2 regions of the Bradyrhizobium sp. BRP19 genome follow, and region 2 is predicted to be linked to the other one. Evidence: predicted binding sites of a transcription regulator. Region 2 holds the regulator's gene; the other holds the start of a gene.
The links. Region 2 encodes LexA, which represses DNA repair genes until DNA is damaged. Its sites were predicted from a motif close to TGTTCNNNNTGTGTTCNG; they were not measured.
Positions count from the first base shown of each region.

Region 1: a site for LexA is predicted at 2,858-2,875, ahead of I6F36_RS20775 (YifB family Mg chelatase-like AAA ATPase). Genes of this name have one in related genera too.

Region 1 covers NZ_JADYVZ010000006.1:174,150-179,930, forward strand. The annotation lists gene I6F36_RS20755 (CpaD family pilus assembly protein) at 1-175, shown strand, start outside; gene I6F36_RS20760 (AAA family ATPase) at 172-1,461, shown strand; gene I6F36_RS20765 (tetratricopeptide repeat protein) at 1,581-2,378, opposite strand; gene I6F36_RS20770 (PilZ domain-containing protein) at 2,459-2,704, opposite strand; gene I6F36_RS20775 (YifB family Mg chelatase-like AAA ATPase) at 2,933-4,471, shown strand; gene I6F36_RS20780 (hypothetical protein) at 4,580-5,047, shown strand; gene I6F36_RS20785 (PAS domain-containing hybrid sensor histidine kinase/response regulator) at 5,249-5,781, shown strand, end outside.
Region 2 covers NZ_JADYVZ010000001.1:211,452-217,232, forward strand. The annotation lists gene I6F36_RS01015 (HAD family phosphatase) at 1-285, shown strand, start outside; gene I6F36_RS01020 (hypothetical protein) at 444-647, shown strand; gene glp (gephyrin-like molybdotransferase Glp) at 867-2,075, shown strand; gene lexA (transcriptional repressor LexA) at 2,252-2,953, shown strand; gene I6F36_RS01035 (hypothetical protein) at 3,339-3,773, shown strand; gene I6F36_RS01040 (GAF domain-containing protein) at 3,991-4,932, shown strand; gene I6F36_RS01045 (ComEC/Rec2 family competence protein) at 4,939-5,781, opposite strand, start outside.

The DNA.
Region 1 (5,781 bases), on a different contig from region 2:
GCGCAATCTCGCCGCGATGATCGACAACCCGGCTGACCTCGAGCAACCGCGCGCCGAGACGCCCGCCTATACCGCACGGCGCGACATCGCGTTCGATCGCTATCGCAAGGGCACGACGACGACGACCACCTATCCCGAATCCGACAAGGCCAAACTCAGCGATACCGCCAAATGACAGGCATCCACGACGAAGACGCGGACGATCCGCAGCACCCCGAGGAACACATCGCGCCGGTTCCTCGCATTTCGGTGCAAGCCTTCTGCGAGACCGAGCAGACGCTCAAGGCGGTGACGGCGGCTGGCCAGGATCGCCGGCTCGCCAAGGCCCATCTCAGCGCCAAGGACGGCGGCCTCGCCGCGGCGATCGAAGCCTATGAATCGATGCCGACGCCGAACGTGATCGTCATCGAGTCCGACGGCACGCGCGACATCCTCGAAGGACTGGACGACCTCGCCGGCGTCTGCGATCCCGGCACACGCGTGGTCGTGATCGGCAGCCCCAGCGACACCGCGCCCTATCGCGAGCTGGTGCGCCGCGGCGTCAACGACTACGTGGTCGGCCCGGTCGAAACCATCGACGTGGTCCGCTCGATCTGCAGCCTGTTCTCGGCCTCGGAAGCCATCATCACCGGCCGCGTCATCGCCGTGGTCGGCGCCAAAGGCGGCGTCGGCGCGTCCACCGTCGCGCATAATCTGGCCTGGACCATCGCCCGCGATCTCTCGCTCGATTCCGTCGTGATCGATCTCGACCTCGCCTTCGGCACCGCGGGCCTCGACTACAACCAGGATCCGGTGCAGGGCATCGCCAACGCGGTGCTGTCGCAGGACCGGCCGGACACGGCGCTGATGGAGCGCCTGCTCGCCAAATGCACCGATCGCCTCAGCCTCCTGGCAGCGCCCGCCACGCTCGACCGCGTCTACGATTTCGGTGCTGAAGCCTTCGATGCCGTGTTCGACACGCTGCGCATGACGACGCCCTGCATCGTGCTCGACGTGCCCCATCAATGGTCCGGCTGGACCCGGCGCGCGCTGGTGAACGCCGACGACATCGTGATCGTGGCCGAGCCCGATCTCGCCAATCTACGCAACACCAAGAACATGCTGAGCGTGCTGAAGGCGGCGCGACCGAACGACCGGCCGCCGCTGTACTGCCTCAACCAGGTCGGCATGCACAAGCGTGCGGAGATCGAGGTCAAGGCCTTCGCCAAGACCATGGAGAGCCAGCCGATCGCGGTGATCCCGTTCGATTCGAAACTGTTCTCGACCGCGGCCAATAACGGCCAGATGATCGCGGAGGTCTCCAGGACCCACCGCACCACCGTTCTGTTCCAGAATATGGCGAACCGCCTCGCCGGCCGCGGCGAGGTGAAGAAGCCGAAGCGCTCGCTGCTCGAGCCGCTTTTGAAGAAGCTGAAGGGCAAGTCGGGGCGCAGCTCGGCCCCGCATCGCAAGGCGTCGTAGGCGCGGCTTATTTGAGCATGATCTCCGCGCAAACGCCTTCCGCGTTTGTCGCGAGGGAAAACCGCTTCACACTTTGCGCTGACGCGGCCCTTCGGGTCCGGATCATGCTCTAGGGCGGACTACCTGTCCGCCCGCTGCTGCTTTTTCGCCAGCAGCTGCTTCAGCGCCGCGACCTTGGCCGCGGCCTGGTCCGGCGGCAGATCTGCCTTGACGAGGATTTCGGCCTCGGCCTCGCGACCCTGCAATCCCAGCACGAGCGCCAGATTGGCGCGGACCCGCGCATCGTTCTGATTGCGCTGATGGGCGCGGCCGAGCACCTGTTCGGCCTTCGATAGATTATTTTGCAGCATGTAGGACAGGCCGAGATTGGACAGCACGGTCGGCTCGTTCGGCACGATCTTCAACGCCGCGGCGTAATATTGCTGGGCTTCCTCGTTGCGGCCGAGCTGGTCGAGCACAGCGCCCTGCGCCGACAGGATGCGCCAATCGGGATCCTCGGGCGAATGCGCCCGGCCGAGGACGTCGAAGGCCTGCTGGAAATTGCCGTTGTCGGCGAGCGCGCGGCCGTAGCCGGCGAGCAGCGCCTTGTTGCCGGGACGGGCGAGCACGGCCTGCTCCAGCACTGCGACCGCCTGCGCGCGCTGGCCGCTGCCACGCAGCGCCTTGCCGTATTCGAGAGCAATGGCGGGATCGCTCGGCTTGGCGCGATAACGCTCGCGAAGTGCGTCCATCTCCGGCGTGGGGTCGGCCTTGCTGTCGGACTTGCCGTCAAGCTTGGCGGCGGACTCCCGCTTGCCGCCGAGCGCACCGGTGACGTCGTCGATGCCGGCCGTCTGACAGCCGCCGAGGGCGAGGATCAGGACGGCGGAACACAGATATCCCGCCGGGGATAAGGCGAGGAACGAACGCTTGGGCATACTCTGATCACTCGGCAACTGATCAGAGATGCTTACCCATTAACGCTAAAGTCCCGTTAAGGAGGCGCGCCTGTTGAGGTTCAGTCGACGAACTCGGCGCCGAATTCGCAGCCGATGCGCCAGCGCAGGCGGCATTGGCGGGAATAATCAGGCGCGAAGATGATGGTGAATTGCGGCGGCACTTCCAGAAATTCCGCCACCACTTTCACGCCGCCATCCGAAATGTCCGTGATCGTGCAATCCCGCGGCAGCGAGCCCGCGCCAAAATGGATCTTGGCGAGGCGGCTGCACACCCGACGTTCGCTTCTCCGGCGATTTGCAAGCATTTGAACTGTTCACCCGTTAGACCACGGCCCATCCCGCAGCCCTAGGAGTAGCGGACATTCGTTGGAATGTGCTGAGGAGAGAAGGCGGCATTCGAGACGTAGTGTCTGGGCTGCGTTTACGATTGGTTAAGATTTGACCGGCCGCCAAGCGATTGTTCCCGTATTGTTCTTGCGGAAACGGCCGCGCTCTGCTACCCCTAATTGCAGCAATGGGCAGGCTGGTTCGGCATGGTTCAGCGGGTTTCTACCGTCGCCTTTGAGGGGATCGAGGCCCGCGCGGTCGACGTGCAGGTGCAGGTCGCGCCCGGCCTGCCGGCCTTTGCCATCGTCGGCCTGCCGGACAAGGCGGTATCGGAGGCGCGCGAGCGGGTGCGCTCGGCGCTGATCGCCTCGGGGCTGGCGCTGCCGGCGCGGCGGATCATCGTCAATCTGGCCCCGGCCGACCTCCCGAAGGAGGGCAGCCATTACGACCTGCCGATCGCGCTCGGGCTGATGGCCGCGATCGGCGCGATCCCCTCGGATGCGCTGACCGGCTTCACCGTGCTCGGCGAGCTCGGCCTCGACGGCTCGATCGCGCCGGTGGCCGGCGTCCTTCCCGCCGCGATCGGCGCCAATATGCGCGAGGAAGGACTGATCTGCCCGGCGTCCTGCGGCTCCGAGGCGGCGTGGGCGAGCCCGGACATCCAGATCATTGCCGCACACTCGCTGATCCAGATCGCCAACCATTTCAAGGGCACCCAGGTGCTGTCGCGGCCGACGCCGAAGGTGCACGAGGCCGCCGCCTCAACGCTCGACCTGCGCGACATCAAGGGCCAGGAAAGCGCCAAGCGCGCGCTGGAGATCGCGGCCGCCGGCGGGCACCACCTGCTCATGATCGGCGCGCCGGGCGCGGGCAAATCGATGCTGGCCGCGCGCCTGCCCTCGATCCTGCCGCCGCTGTCGCCGAGCGAGCTGCTCGAGGTCTCCATGATCGCCTCGGTCGCCGGCGAGATCGAAGGCGGCGCGCTGACGGCGCGGCGCCCGTTCCGCTCGCCGCACCATTCCGCCAGCATGGCCGCGCTCACCGGCGGCGGCGCGCGCGCCAAGCCCGGCGAGATCTCGCTGGCGCATCAGGGCGTGCTGTTCCTCGACGAATTGCCGGAGTTCGATCCGCGCGTGCTGGATTCGCTGCGCCAGCCGCTCGAGAACGGCGAGGTCGCGGTGTCGCGCGCCAATCATCGCGTCACCTACCCTGCCCGCTTCATGCTGGTCGCGGCGATGAATCCCTGCCGCTGCGGCAATGCGTTTGAGCCCGGCTATGCCTGCAAGCGCGGCCGCATCGACCGCTGCACCGGCGATTACCAGGCGCGCATCTCCGGTCCGCTGATGGACCGCATCGATCTGCGCATCGAGGTGCCGGCGGTGACGGCCGCCGACCTGATCCTGCCGCCGCCGTCGGAAGGATCGGCCGAGGTCGCTGCCCGCGTGGCGGCGGCGCGCGACATCCAGCTGGCGCGCTATGCGGATGCAGGCCTGCCCCATGTCCGCACCAATGCTGAAGCCCCCGCCTCCGTGCTGGAGGAGATCGCAAAGCCGGACGCGCAGGGCCAAAAACTGCTGCGCGACGCCGCGGAGACCATGCGCCTGTCGGCGCGCGGCTATCACCGCGTGCTGCGGGTGGCGCGCACGCTGGCCGACCTCGACCATGCCGACAAGATCGGCCGGCTGCACCTCGCCGAAGCGCTGTCGTACCGCGCACTCGCGGAGGATGTGCGCCAGCTGGCTTGATCATTCCGCGCATCAACCCGGCGGTAACGACTTTCCTTTACGCTCTGCAAACCATAAGGCCCGACGCGTTTCGGTTGTGAGTTCCCGGGGCCTAGCGAGTAGAGCGTCATGTTGCGTTTCAAGTTCCTGGCCTCGGCTGTTCCCCTGTTGGCGGCTGCGGTGTTCGCCCGCGCCGAGATCGGATCGGTGTCGCATCCCTGCATCGCGCTGGGCGACACATCGGTCGAGCTCACCTCGCTGTTCTGGACCGCCGGTGTGCATGTCGCCTTCACCGACGATCCCGCGCGGGCAACGGTGCGGGTTCAGATCACCGAGGATGCCGACGCCGCGGATTTTGCCGTGGTCGACGACGGCCTCGGCTCCGAGCCTGACACCTGCCAGGCCAGCCCTTCGACGCGTCTCGTCTCGATCGCCGCGCAGCCGGTCGACGGCGGCCAGGTGGTCTATCTCTCCAGCGAAGGACCGGCGGATTACCGCATCTATGTGCGCTCAAAGACGTTCTCGCCGCGCGAGGCGGCGGCGCTGATCGTCGGCGCCCGCGGCGGCCATGGCCGCTTCCAGGCGGCATCGCTTTAGAGCTTTGTGTTTGAGCATGATCTGATCGGAAAACCGCTGCACACTTTTCGCTAACGCGGCCCTTCGGGTCCGGATCATGCTCTGACCCGTTAACGTCTCGTCAACCCTGTTCGGAGGCGGCGCCACCGCCGCAATTTGTTCGCAAGGTCGGCGGGCCATCGTCGCACGCGGCGGCGGGGTTTCAGGCAAGGGTCGGTTGCGATGGGTCGGACGTTCCGGATCAAGGTGCGCATGCGTCGTTTCAGGCGACGGCATCCGAGGCTCGCTTTCGCGATCCGCTCCTTCATGATCTTCTCGGCGACGTTCGGCGGCGCCTATGGTTTCGTCTCCGGCAGCCGGTCCGACAATTCCGGCTACGATCCCCACACCTTTGCGATCGGCGCCAGCTTCCTGTTCGCGCTCGCCTGCCTCGGCCTTGCGACGCTGAGCATGCGTCTGCGCTTCGTCAATAAGCGGCTGCGGACGCTCGCCGCCCACAACGAAGCCTTGATCGACCGCAATTGGGAGCTGAAGGAAGCGGAAGAGCGCGCCCGCAGCCTGTTCGAGCAGCAGGGCGACCTCATCGTGCTGCGCGCTTCCGACGGCCGCATCACCTTTGCCAACGAGGCCTATTGCGCGCTCGCGGGACAGGCGCGCAGCGCGCTGGTCGGCACGCGATTCGATTTCGACGTGCTGGAGCAGGGCGACAGTGCCCGCGAGAGCAGCGGCACGCGCATCCACGACCAGAAGATCGC
Region 2 (5,781 bases):
TTCTCCAACACCAATCGGCCGCACGTCGACTATTTCTCGAAGGAATATGCCGGTCTGCTCGGCCATTTCCGCGAGCTGTATCTGTCCTCCAGCATCGGCCTGCGCAAACCGGATGCCGAGGCCTTCGACCATGTCGTGGCGGCGATCGGCGTGCCGGCCGAGCGCATCGTGTTCTTCGACGACCTCGCCGAGAACATCGAGGGAGCGCGGGCGCGCGGGTTGACCGCCGTGCATGTCACCTCGCCGCGTGATGTCGGGAACGCATTGAAAGCACTGGGGATCTGAGCCGCGGGAAAGCCCGGAGCGCGCTCACTTGCCGGAACAAAAACTGCTGAAAATGTGGAACCTGATCACTTTGTGCATTTTTATACAGAGTTCCGGGAACGGAATACCACCCTTCGGACTCATGAGTCCGTTGGGACTTCTACATTGGACTGATCGACGTGCTGGGCAAGACCTATCTCACCAAGCAAGCCTCTCTCCTGCTCGAATTCGCCAGAACCACCTCGGATTCTGACCTCTCCGCCAAGCTGATCAGCAAGGCCGCCGACCTAAAATCCCAGGCGGACCCGCTGCCGGACAAGGATCAGGGTCCCAAGCCGCCCGACGTCGCGGACATCAGTCCGGGCGATCCGACGGGGCGTTGAACGATGTTGGCCGTGGCGCTCGTCATTCTCGTCCTTGCCATGGCAATCCTCGTTCCGGTCTGTCTCGCCTTCCGCATCATGCCGTGGCAGAGTTGAGCCGACCTCCTCCACCCCGCGATCACGCAGGATAAATCATCCCGCGTGCTGCTTTGCCTCACGCCTGCACTCGGCTAGAACTCTCGCCGCCCATTGACTGATGTGCTCAGCAGGAGTTCGCTCTTGGCCCTGATGCCGGTTTCTGACGCGCTCGCCGCGGTGTTGGCCGGCGTCGAGCCGCTGGCTGAACAGATGGTTTGCCTCGACGAGGCCTACCATCGTGTGCTCGCCCGCGATGTCGCGGCACGGCGCACGCAGCCGCCGGAGGCAATGTCGGCGATGGACGGCTATGCCGTGCGCTCGGCCGACGCAGCCATCGATTCCAGCCTGACCGTCGTCGGTGAGGTCGCAGCGGGCCGGCCGTTCGCGGGAAGCGTCGGCCCCGGCGAAGCCGTGCGGATCTTCACCGGCGGCGTCGTTCCCGACGGCGCCGATGCCGTCGTGATCCAGGAGGACACGGCTGCCGACGGCAAACATGTCACGATCAAGGAAGCCGCCATTTACGGCCGCCACATCCGCCCTGCAGGCGTCGACTTCCGCGAAGGCGACGTGCTGCTGCGCAAGGGAATCCGCCTCACCGAGCGCGATCTCGCCCTTGCCGCCGGAATGAATCATCCGCATCTCGCCGTCATCCGCCGCCCGAGGGTTGCCGTTCTCGCCACCGGCGACGAGCTCGTGATGCCGGGCACCACGCCTGGTCGCGGCCAGATCGTCTATTCCAACGGCTATGCCCTGCATGCGCTCGCCCGCAGCGAGGGCGCCGAGACCATCGACCTCGGAATTGCCGCCGATACACTGGAGGCGACGTCCGCCGGCATCCGCCGCGCGCGCGAGAGCGGCGCCGACATCCTGATCACGACCGGCGGTGCCTCGGTCGGCGACCACGACCTGGTCCAGCAGGCGCTCAAGGGCGAAGGCATCGCGATGGCGTTCTGGAAGATCGCGATCCGGCCGGGCAAGCCGATGATGCACGGTCGGATAGGCGCGATGCGCGTGATCGGCCTGCCCGGCAATCCCGTGTCGTCCTACGTGTGCGCCTTCCTGTTCATGGTCCCCTTGATTCGCGCCCTGTCGGGCCGTTCAGCGATTCATCATCGGCGCGAGCGCGCCGTGCTGGGCCGCGATCTCGCCGCCAACGACCAGCGCGAGGACTATCTGCGTGCGCGGCTGGAGGAGCGCGACGACGGCACGCGCGTCGCCCTTCCGGTCAGCCATCAGGACTCCTCCCTTCTTGCGAATCTCGCTGCGGCACAGGTACTTCTGGTGCGCGCACCGTTCGCGCCGAAGGCCGAGGCCGGCACGCCTTGCGAGGTGCTCCGGCTGCCCGTCTGAGCCGCCCAGCCACACGCATTCCGCGAGCTTGGCCGCGTTCACCATAAATTAAGCAGTTGCGGAACACATATCGAACATATAGTGTCCGTTCATGATTTGTTTCGAGGATGTAGCGGCTTAGTGCCGGCTTCATCGTGTCGGAATCGAACGACATCAACCGGGGGACTTTGGTCGAGATGTTGACGCGCAAACAATACGAGCTTCTGCGGTTCATCAGCGAACGTCTGAAGGAAAGCGGCGTGCCGCCGTCCTTCGACGAGATGAAGGATGCGCTCGACCTGCGCTCGAAGTCAGGCATCCATCGCCTGATCACTGCGCTCGAGGAGCGCGGCTTCATTCGCCGCCTGCCCAACCGCGCCCGTGCCATCGAGGTGATCAAGCTGCCCGAGCTCCAGGCCGCCGCCGGCAATCGCCGCGGCTTCACCCCGAGCGTGATCGAGGGCAATCTCGGCAAGGTGCGCGCGAGCTCCAGCCCGCCCGCCGACGAGGGCGAACGCCCCGTCGCGGTGCCCGTGATGGGCCGCATCGCCGCCGGCACGCCGATCGAGGCGCTGCAGACCCGCAGCCATACCATCAGCGTGCCGCCGGACATGCTCGGCTCGGGCGAGCACTACGCGCTCGAAGTGCGCGGCGATTCGATGGTCGAGGCCGGCATCCTCGATGGCGACATGGCGCTGATCCAGCGCAACGAGACCGCAAATACCGGTGACATCGTGGTGGCATTGATCGACGACGAGGAGGCCACGCTCAAGCGCTTCCGCCGCCGCGGCGCCTCGATCGCGCTCGAGCCCGCCAATGCCGCCTACGAGGTCCGCATTCTTCCGCCGAACCGCGTGAAGATCCAGGGCAAGCTGATCGGGCTTTACCGGAAGTACTGATACGGGAAACATCAAGCGCCGCGCGCGTTTCGATCGGCATCGGCGATCCAGGATCGGAGCGGATACTTGTCCGCTCCGGCTGGACGGTTTCTCTGGTTCTGCGCCGGCTGTCCGGTCCATCTTCCCGCGCGACATTCCCCCGCGCAGGCGCGCAGCCATTTCTGCTTCGCCGGTAGAGTTGTGCCGGCAGTGCTGATAGCTCCGGCCGAATGCAAGGACGCGAGGTTTGTTCCTATCGAATCCGGGAAAGATAATGTGATCGCGCGCTGCGGACGCGAGCCGCAGATTTGCCCATAACCGAGCAGAGCGTTGTATGCTTCCACTCTGATAGAGGCCTGCGCCTCGAAAGAGACGCGGGTCGCTATCCCAGCATGAGGAGCACCCGATGTGTGACTACAGCCTGCATGCCGTCGCGACGCGCCCCGCCGAAGTCGGCGAGACGATCGTCACGACAACCTTCCGCGGCACCTCGACGCGCGGTTTCGCTTCCGAAGCCGATCCCTCCGTCGCGGTCTGTCTGCTGCCGGGGACGGAGCTCGCTTTCGCCGACAACGTCCGCTACGACAACCGCTGGATCTGGACGCGCACCGTGAACTCTCGCGTCGGCAAGTTCGGCAAGATCGACCCGCACATTCCCGATCGCCATCATGACGCGATCGAATTCCCCGACGGCAAATACGTGCTGGTGACGCAGCTCGTCGAAGGCCAGCGCGCGACCGTGCTGCAATTGCCGGTGACGCAGCCAGCCCCCGAGCGCGAGCACAAGCCGCAGATCGTCGCCGACACGCGGCCCACGATCACGCGCCTGCCGATCGGCTGACGCCCTTCGGCCAACAGGCCGAGCCCGGGATTGAAATTGCCGTCGCCGGCCGAGGCCGGCGAGCCCGGTAAGTTTGTGTTTCAGGACATTCGATCGGCGAGCCCACCGCCGCGCCTCGTCGTCGCACGAAGTTTGGGCCGTGCTGCCCGCATTTTGAACGTCCGCTCCGCAGCCAAATGACCGATGCTGTCGTGGTTTGAGGCGGCGGACACGCTCGATGAAGACCTTCATTCGCGTCGTTGAACTTTGGGTACCCGACCGGACGCGCATGCGGCTGGAATTCGGCGGCGGCCTCTACGACGATGGGCTGTCCGCGTTCAAAGCCGTCAGCGAAGAGCTGCACTTCGGATATGACGAGGGACTTCCCGGCAAGGCCTGGGCCTGTGGCCACCCCGTCATCCTCACGAAATTCGCCAACTCCTATTTCAAGCGGACCGATCAGGCCGCTGCGGCCGGCCTCACCTGCGGCGTGGCGGTGCCGGTGTTCGCGGGCGAATTCCTGCAAGCCGTGCTGGTGCTGTTCTGTGGCGACGACGAGGCGCACGTCGGCGCGATCGAACTCTGGCACAACGATCCTGATCTCTCGCATGAGATGGGGCTCGTCGATGGCTATTACGGCACCGCGGACATGTTCGAATTCAACTCCCGCCACACCAGATTTCCGCGCGGCTTCGGCCTGCCCGGACGCACCTGGAAGGCGGGCCTGCCGCTGATCATCAAGGACTTGCACGACGCCAAGAGTTTCCTGCGCTGGGAGGACGCCGCCAAGGTCGGGATCAATCTCGGCGTCGGCGTGCCCTACCGAACCGGTACCAAACAGACCTGGGTTCTGACATTCCTCTCCGCGCAGGCAACGCCGATTGCACGACGCTTCGAGATCTGGGTCCCGAACGAGGACCGTTCGGCGCTGGTCTTTCGCGCCGGCGATTGCAGCGCGCAGACCGACCTCGCCGCACGCTATGCGGCGCAGTCCATCGCCAGGGGCGAAGGCAGCATCGGCGGCGCCTGGGCCGCCGGCATGCCCGCGCTCAACGACGATCTCACCTGTGACGGCTCGATCGCCGGCTCCGAAGCCCGCGCAGCCGGGCTGAGCCGAATGGTGGCCCTGCCGGTCATCGGCAACGGAAGGCTTGACGCCGTGCTGGCCTGGTATTTGTGATCCGCGTCAATCGTCGGCCTGCAAGTCGGCCTCCGATGGCGTTGCGTCCCGATTGCGGGGCACGGCCGCCTTCGGCACGAGGCTGCCGTCGAAATCTCCCTCGCCGGCGCCGGCCGGCAGCCAGGGACGGCTTGCTCCCCTCGTCCTCACCGCCTGCACCGAAAAGCCCTCGCCGCGTCTCGTCAGAGCCAGTGCGCCCTGACTGGCAAGACGCGCCCGATCGACCACCATCGCCGCGCAATCGGGTGGCGCAGGCCGCGCCGTCACCACCAGCGCGGCGCGGCTGCAATCATCGGCCAGCGCGTCGATACGCGTCGCCAACGCGATCAGTCGTCCGTCCGCGAGCGGCGCCACGCAGCCGGACTCGTCACAGGACACCCCACTCGCCAACGAGGCGTTGCCGGCATCGCGCGGATCGGCATCGGCAGCCAACCACTCCTTCAGCAGGAAGCTGTCCTTGCTGGCGCGGATCACCTGCAAGCGCCCATCCCCGCCCCGGATCGCGACGCTCGCGCCATCCCCGGCAATCAGGATATCGGGCTGCCGCACCGACAGTCCCCAGAGGATCGCTGCCAGCAGCACCAGGGCGCCGGACCAGCGCAAGGGCGTGCGCAACAGGCCCATCACGATGAGCCCGAGGCTCGCTGCGATCAGCGGCGCGATCCCGAAGGCGGGAATGCGGCCGACGGCGCCCGGCAGGGCCGCCACCCAGCGCGCGACCAGGACCATCCACTCGATGCCGATCCCCATCAACCACCAGAACACGCCGTCGAGCCCGAAGGGCGCCGCGAGCAGCCCCAACAGCCCGGCCGGCATCACCAGCGCCGAGACCACCGGCATGGCGCCGAG